2 regions of the Ruegeria sp. ABF4_144 genome follow, and region 1 is predicted to be linked to the other one. Evidence: riboswitches for the same ligand, from Rfam matches in the RefSeq annotation. Region 1 holds a riboswitch; the other holds the start of a gene.
The links. Region 1 has a riboswitch for cobalamin ahead of ACXAGD_RS04785 (DUF1636 family protein). Riboswitches for the same ligand answer to the same signal wherever they lie in the genome.

Region 1 (3,412 bases):
CCGAGCTGGGGCAAAAGCTGTTCACGCGGAACGCGCGGCGGTTGGAGCTGACAGAGCTGGGGCAATCCTATTCTCTGACTGTGCGACGCGCGCTGGCCGATATCGCCCTGTCCACCAACAGCCTGTTTGGCCCAGCCTCGCACCAGACCCTGACAATCCGGGCCGCGATTTCGACGGCAGCCTATTGGGTGGCCGCTGAACTACCGGACTTTACCGCACAACACCCGGACATTCCTATCCGTCTGGTCTCGCACATCTGGAACGACAGCGGAACACCCGGCGATGTGGATGTGGAAATCCGGCTTGGCTATGGCGACTGGCCCGGGGTGCGATCCGAAAAACTCACCGATGAAAAGCTGGTTCCGGTCTGCCGAGCCGGGGACGGCTCCCCGAAACTGAACAAAGGGCCGCTGGTTCATATCCTTGGGTACGAGGACAACTGGGCGCGGTATTTTCAGGCCAACGGCATTGCGCCTCCCGACCAACCGCCCCAGCATTCGGTGGATACGACGGTCGCGGCTCTGCAACTTGTGATGGCCGGCGCGGGGTATGCAACGATCCTGGAACGGTTCGCCAAAAACGCAATCCGGCAAGGTGCACCGATTGCGATAGCAGGCGCCGCGATTCCCTTTGCCCAGTCGCACTATCTGGTCAGCGCCGAACGGGCGACCCAGACCACAGCGGCGGCGGGTTTGTTCTGCGCGTGGTTGCGGGATCGGCTGGCAACAGATGCCGCGGATTGACCCAAGCTGGTCGCTTTTCCATTCCAAGAGGTTTCTGCCCCCGTCTCGCGCTTGACAAGGCCCCTGCCCGTGCCGCATGTCGCTTGCGTTGGTGTCCATCCCCGGATGGATGAAAAGGGAATGCGTCAGCGGAACTTCCGTCAAACGCAGCCGCCCCCGCGACCGTGACCGGAGAAGGTGCCCAAAGCCACTGGCCCAAAAGGCCGGGAAGGCGGGACACCTGCCAGAGCTCAGCCTCTGACATCCGCAAGCCGGGAGACCTGCCAGCACCCGAAGTTGTAACCGGGCGGGGTGTTCCGGTGTCGGGTCCATGTCGGAATACGTGGCCCGCATGAAACCCCGTCCCCCACGAATAGGTTTTGGGGGGATGAGAGACATGACTGAGACCACACCAGTGGAATTGCTGGTTTGTACCACTTGCCGTCGTGGCGTGCCTGTCGAGGATGACTCGCAGCGACCGGGCACCTTGCTGCACAAAGCATTGGAAGACGCTGGTTTGCCCGAAGGCATCGAACTGAAACCAGTTGAGTGCCTTTCAAACTGTGACCAGGGCTGTTCGATCGTTTTACGCGGCGGGCCCTCGCGCTGGACCTTCGTGTACGAAAACCTGAATGAAACCGACCACGTCGAAACCATCATCGAAGGTGTGACCAAGTATCTGGCCACCGAAGATGGCTTGGTCAAATGGCGTGAGCGCCCAGAGCATTTCCGCAAGAACTGTGCGGCCCGTATTCCCCCGATTGGAGCTTAAAATGTCAAACCTCGAAAAACTCCCTGTTACTGTGATCACCGGCTTTTTGGGCTCGGGAAAGACTACGCTGGTCAAGCATCTGATGCAGAATCCCCAGGGCAAGCGTCTGGCCGTGGTCGTCAACGAGTTCGGCGATGTCGGTGTCGATGGCGATATCCTGAAATCCTGCGCCATCCCGGATTGCCCAGCGGAAAACATTATGGAACTGGCCAATGGCTGCATCTGCTGCACTGTTGCCGATGACTTCATCCCCACTATCGAGGCGCTGATGGCGCTAGAGCCACGCCCCGATCACATCCTCATCGAAACATCCGGTCTCGCCCTGCCCAAACCGCTGCTGAAGGCGTTCGACTGGCCCGATATCCGGTCCAAGATCACTGTCGATGGCGTAATCGCTTTGGCCGATGCCGAAGCCGTCGCCGCTGGTCGTTTTGCTCCGAACGTTGAAGCCGTGGACGCCCAGCGTCTGGCCGATGACTCGATCGACCACGAAACGCCCTTGTCCGAGGTGTTCGAGGATCAGATCTCTTGCGCTGATATCATCCTGCTGACCAAGCCTGATCTGGCGGGTTCTGAAGGCGTTGCCAAAGCGAAGGCGATCATTGCAGCCGAGGCTCCACGCCCGCTGCCCGTGGTTGAAGTGGCCGAAGGTGCGGTGGACGTGCGCGTTGTGCTGGGTCTGGAAGCCGCCGCCGAAGACGACATGGACGCCCGTCCGTCGCATCATGACGGCCACCATGATCACGAGCATGACGATTTCGAAAGCATCATCGTCGAACTGCCGGAACAGACCGACCCCGCCGATCTGGTCGCCAAAATCGAACGCTTGGCCAATGAGCTGAACATCCTGCGCGTCAAAGGCTATGCCGCCGTTGAAGGCAAACCGATGCGTCTGCTGGTGCAGGCTGTTGGTGCCCGCGTGCGTCACCAGTATGACCGTCCGTGGGAGCCCGGTGAAGAGCGCCGCTCGCGTCTGGTGGTCATCGCCGAGCATGACGACATCAAAGAGGCAGCTATCCGCGATATCCTCGTGGGCCTGACCGAGGCCGCCGAGTAAGCCATGCACGTCGTCTTCCGCGAAAGCCACGGGTTAGAAGAAACCGAAACCCCGACCGATCTGGGCCAGAGCCCGGCGGATCTGGTGGTGCTGTCCTTTTCTGACAGCGACCTTGGCGCTTTCGCGGCAGGCTGGCATCGCGGTGGCGGCCCCGAGGGGCGGATGCCCACGATGCGGCTGGCCAATCTGACCGCGCTGAAACATCCTCTGTCCGTTGACACCTATGTCGAACAGACGCTGGAGGGCGCAAAAGGCATCCTGATCCGCCTGATCGGCGGCGTGCCTTACTGGTCGTACGGGTTGCAGCAGGTTCTGGCGTTGGCGCAGACCAAGGGCATTGCGCTGGCAGTACTGCCCGCAGATGGTCGTGAAGACACGCGGTTGGATGACTATTCCACACTGCCCGTCTCGACTCTGCGCCGCTTGGCGCATCTGTGCGATACCGGTGGAGAGGTCGCCGCACAAGCCGCTTTGGCGCAGATGGCGCTGGCGGCGGGTCTTTATGCCGGTCCAGTGATGGGGGCTAAAACCCTGCCCGACTGCGGTGCATGGTGCCCGGATCGTGGCGTGATCCCGGCGGAAGCTGCCTTCTCAAGCAACGCGAAACGCATAGTCGTCACCTTTTACCGCGCCTATTTGACTTCGGCAGACACAGCTCCGGTCGCGGCCTTGATCCGAAGCTTGCGCAATCGCGGGTTCGAGGCTGTGGGCATGTTCGCCCCGTCCCTCAAAGCTCCCGCAGCTGCCGAATGGCTGCGCGAAAACATCGTCGGTTTGGAACCTTCGGCGATTATCAACGCCACCTCTTTCTCAGGCAAAGGCGCGTCAGGCACCTCGCCGCTGGACGCGGCGAATGTGCCG
Region 2 (3,412 bases), 2.4 Mb from region 1:
GGGGTCAGTTCCTCGTACCGCAGGCCAATCCAGCGCTCGTTCTTGACCGCGTCGGTTTGCGACATCACCGGGTGCTCTTGCAGGAACTTGAACGTATCCGCAGCGCCATTGCCGGTTTGGTAATCCAGCAGCACAAGGAATTCCGGGTTTGCGGCGGCAACGGCCTCCCACGAGGTGCGGCCCCAGCTGGTGTCCATGTCGTGGGTGACGTTCTCGCCACCGGCGGCTGCGATCATCGCATCGGGGATGGCGAACTTACCAGCGGTGAAGGGCGCATCCGCCGGGCCGTCCAGCAGGAAGACACGGGGTTTGGCCAGATCGGCAGTCTGCGCTTCGATCGCTGCCAGCTCTTCTTTCCATCCACCGACCAGTCCTTCGGCCTTGTCCTCGACATGCATGACTTTGCCCAGACGCAGAACGTCGTTGAACAGCAGGTCCATGCTGGCCTCGGGGCGATCCTTGTCCAGATGCACGCAGCTTTCCGTCAGGATCATGGTCTTAATGCCAAAGGGTTCAAGCGTGTCGGGGGTCACGTCGCCGCCGGGCTTCATGCCGTAATACCAACCCGCAAAGAACAGGTCGGGCTCAACTGCGACCAGATTTTCAACGGTCGGGTATTTCGGCGCAAGCTCGGGGATGTCGCCGCGCAGAGTGTCAAATTCAGGGCTGGTCTTGTACCAGCCGGTGATGCCGGTCAGACCCACGATCTTATCCTGCAGACCCAGGGCAAAGGCCATGTCGGTCATGTTCATGTCGTGTACGACCAGCCGTTCGGGCTGAGTCTCGAAAACCAGCGGCTCGCCGCAGTTATCAACGGTTATGCCACCTGCAGATGCGCCGCCTGCCATTGCAGTAATCACGGCCGCAGACCAGATATGTTTCATTGGGGGAGTGTCCTTGCTTTAGTTTGAAACGGGTGTTCTTCGGATATCCAGCGCCGGGATCACTCGGCCTTCGTGCTGGAAACACAGGTAGTCGACGCCGAACGTGTCACGCACATGCGCGGGCGTCAGAACCTCGGCCACAGGGCCAAAGCTGGTCAGACGTGTGGACTTCATCAACGCCACATGAGTGGCGAATTCGGGGATCATGACCAGATCGTGCACGATCATCACCACCGTGATGCCAAGCTCGGCCACAAGCGACAGCATCCGCCCCTTGGCGTCCGGGTCCAGATGGTTGGTGGGTTCGTCTAGAAACAACAGCGATGGGTTCTGCGCCAGCGCCCGGGCGATATGGGCCCGCTGACGTTCGCCGCCGGACAGCAGAGCCATTCGTTTATCCGCCAGTGCGATCAGCCCGGTCAGGTCCAGTATCCGGTCAAGCTCAACCGCGTGGGCTTCGGCGGATCTGTCGGACCGGATCGGAATCTGACCCAACGCAACATAGTCGCGCAACGTCAAACGGCCATCCGGATTTTCCTGTTGGCTGACGACGGCAATCATGCGGGCGCGCTCTGATGCCGACATCTGTTTTACGCTGCGCCGGTCAACCAGTACGTCGCCAAGAACCAGCTCGGCCGCGCCGCACAGCAGGTTCAAAAGCGTTGTTTTCCCGGCTCCGTTCGGCCCGGCGATGGCCAATATCGCGCCCTTGTCCAGTTCAAACGAAGCGCCCTGCAGCAGGACATCGCCATTCAGCGCGTAGTATTCCAGATCACGCGCGACCAGAAACGCAGAGTCCGTCATGGGTGCTCCTCCACGGTTAGTCTGGGTAAACGGGCCAGGGTTTTTTCGAACAAGGCGCGCGGACGGTCAGTGGCGTTGGTCCAGCCGTCGCTGCTGTCGTGGAATTGCCTGGCAAATTGGGCCAGAGCGTCAACATCTTGCGACGAGCTGATGTCACCAAACAGGTATTGCGCCTTGCCGGCAGCTTGGAATCCAACGGTTGTTGGTCGGCCGCAGCCCGCCATGCAGGAAACCATGCGCAAGGCAAAACCGGATGGAAGCCGGTTCGTCAGCGCTTTTCGGATCGCATTCGCGGCATCTGTGCCTTTGCAGGTTTCGCAAATCAGCAGGAAATGATTGGGATTGTTTGCCATTGCTCGCTCCGTCTATTGCCGGGGCGAGGTGGTTGCAATGTAATAACGTAACGCAGTCGTCACTTTTCCTCCTTCCGGGACACCCCGCCCCGGGTTGGTTGATCGTTTGATGGCAGGTCTCCTGACTTGCGGGTCTGTGCTTGGCCATCCTTCCCGGCCTTTGGGGCCAGTGGGTATATGGCGTCGCTCACCGCTTACAGTTGCGGGGGCAGTCACGGAGTTGGCGCCGTTTGGCGGACCTCACCGTATTCCCTTTTCATCCCCAATTGGGGGAACCATCACCAGATTGACTGCCCGAGATCATCCAGTGCGTCAATATGAAAGTTTTGTTGAGTTCGTTTGTTGCCGGCCGGAACCCAAGCAACAAGGGACGACAGTGTTTGCAAAAAACCCACTGGAATGATCTCGGCAGGGCGATAGAGTCTGTTCATGCGATATTGGGTTCATCTTGCGACGATTTTGACGCTGGTCTTGTGCGGTTCTTTCGCGCTGGCCGCGCCAGGCTCTGCGTTGGACTGGTCTGATTTACAGGACCCGTCTGCTCAGAACTTTGACGATCCGTATCGCGATCTCAGCCCTGAACAGTTCGATGATTTGCTTTTTGTCGTGCGCCTGCGCGGAAGGCTGCATCAGGACGCAGGCAGCCCTGATGAGCGGCGAAAGTGGCAGGAACTGTTAGTCGAAACCGAAGAGGCGTTGGCCGCAGACGGCATCGATGTCGATTGGCTGCTGGATCAGCGGCACACCGTGGCCCAAAGCCGGGATCACGCTGGTGCTGCCGGCAATCCAGAATTCGACGGTCAGACCGTGACGCTGGCGGGGTTTGCCATTCCGGGGCCGCCCGATGCTGAAGGGCACGCGATCGCTTATCTGGTGCCTCAGCGCGGGATGTGCAGCCATCTGCCGCCGCCGCCGCCCAATCAGATGATCCGGGTGCAGTTGAATGGTAACTGGACACCCCGCTATGTCCACGAGCCCGTCCGGCTGACCGGAAAGCTGACCATCGATCCGTCAGAGCAGGACATGATGGTGGTGGACGGGTTCATGCCCATGCGCGCGACGTTCCGGCTGGAGGCTGACAGTGTCGAAACCCTTGAAACACAGGGGGACCGGCTGGAGTGGACGCAGAGCATTGCTGACCGCCTCCGTGCGGCGGGCCAGCGCAAAACCGGTGGGGCGAAGACGTCTGAATGACATGATTGCCGGATCGTGAAACCCCGAATTGCCCCGCAGATCCTTTTCTGAATGGAAAAAACCATCTTTGGTGATTTGACAAAGCGCTGACTCAGGGTACCCTGAATCTCATTATTTAAGTGTATGAGTGACATCTGTTTGAGCCTCTTCAGAGGCACTGGGTGATTAGATGAAACG

Region 2: another riboswitch for cobalamin. It lies ahead of ACXAGD_RS16435 (DUF1636 family protein); the one in region 1 lies ahead of ACXAGD_RS04785 (DUF1636 family protein).

Annotation. Positions count from the first base shown of each region.
Region 1 covers NZ_JBSWWK010000001.1:925,264-928,675, reverse strand. The annotation lists gene ACXAGD_RS04790 (LysR substrate-binding domain-containing protein) at 1-743, shown strand, start outside; cobalamin riboswitch at 816-1,025, shown strand; gene ACXAGD_RS04785 (DUF1636 family protein) at 1,120-1,494, shown strand; gene cobW (cobalamin biosynthesis protein CobW) at 1,496-2,551, shown strand; gene cobN (cobaltochelatase subunit CobN) at 2,555-3,412, shown strand, end outside.
Region 2 covers NZ_JBSWWK010000001.1:3,283,629-3,287,040, reverse strand. The annotation lists gene ACXAGD_RS16445 (ABC transporter substrate-binding protein) at 1-884, opposite strand, end outside; gene ACXAGD_RS16440 (ABC transporter ATP-binding protein) at 903-1,688, opposite strand; gene ACXAGD_RS16435 (DUF1636 family protein) at 1,685-2,041, opposite strand; cobalamin riboswitch at 2,136-2,336, opposite strand; gene ACXAGD_RS16430 (DUF3299 domain-containing protein) at 2,471-3,235, shown strand; gene ACXAGD_RS16425 (GMC oxidoreductase) at 3,405-3,412, shown strand, end outside.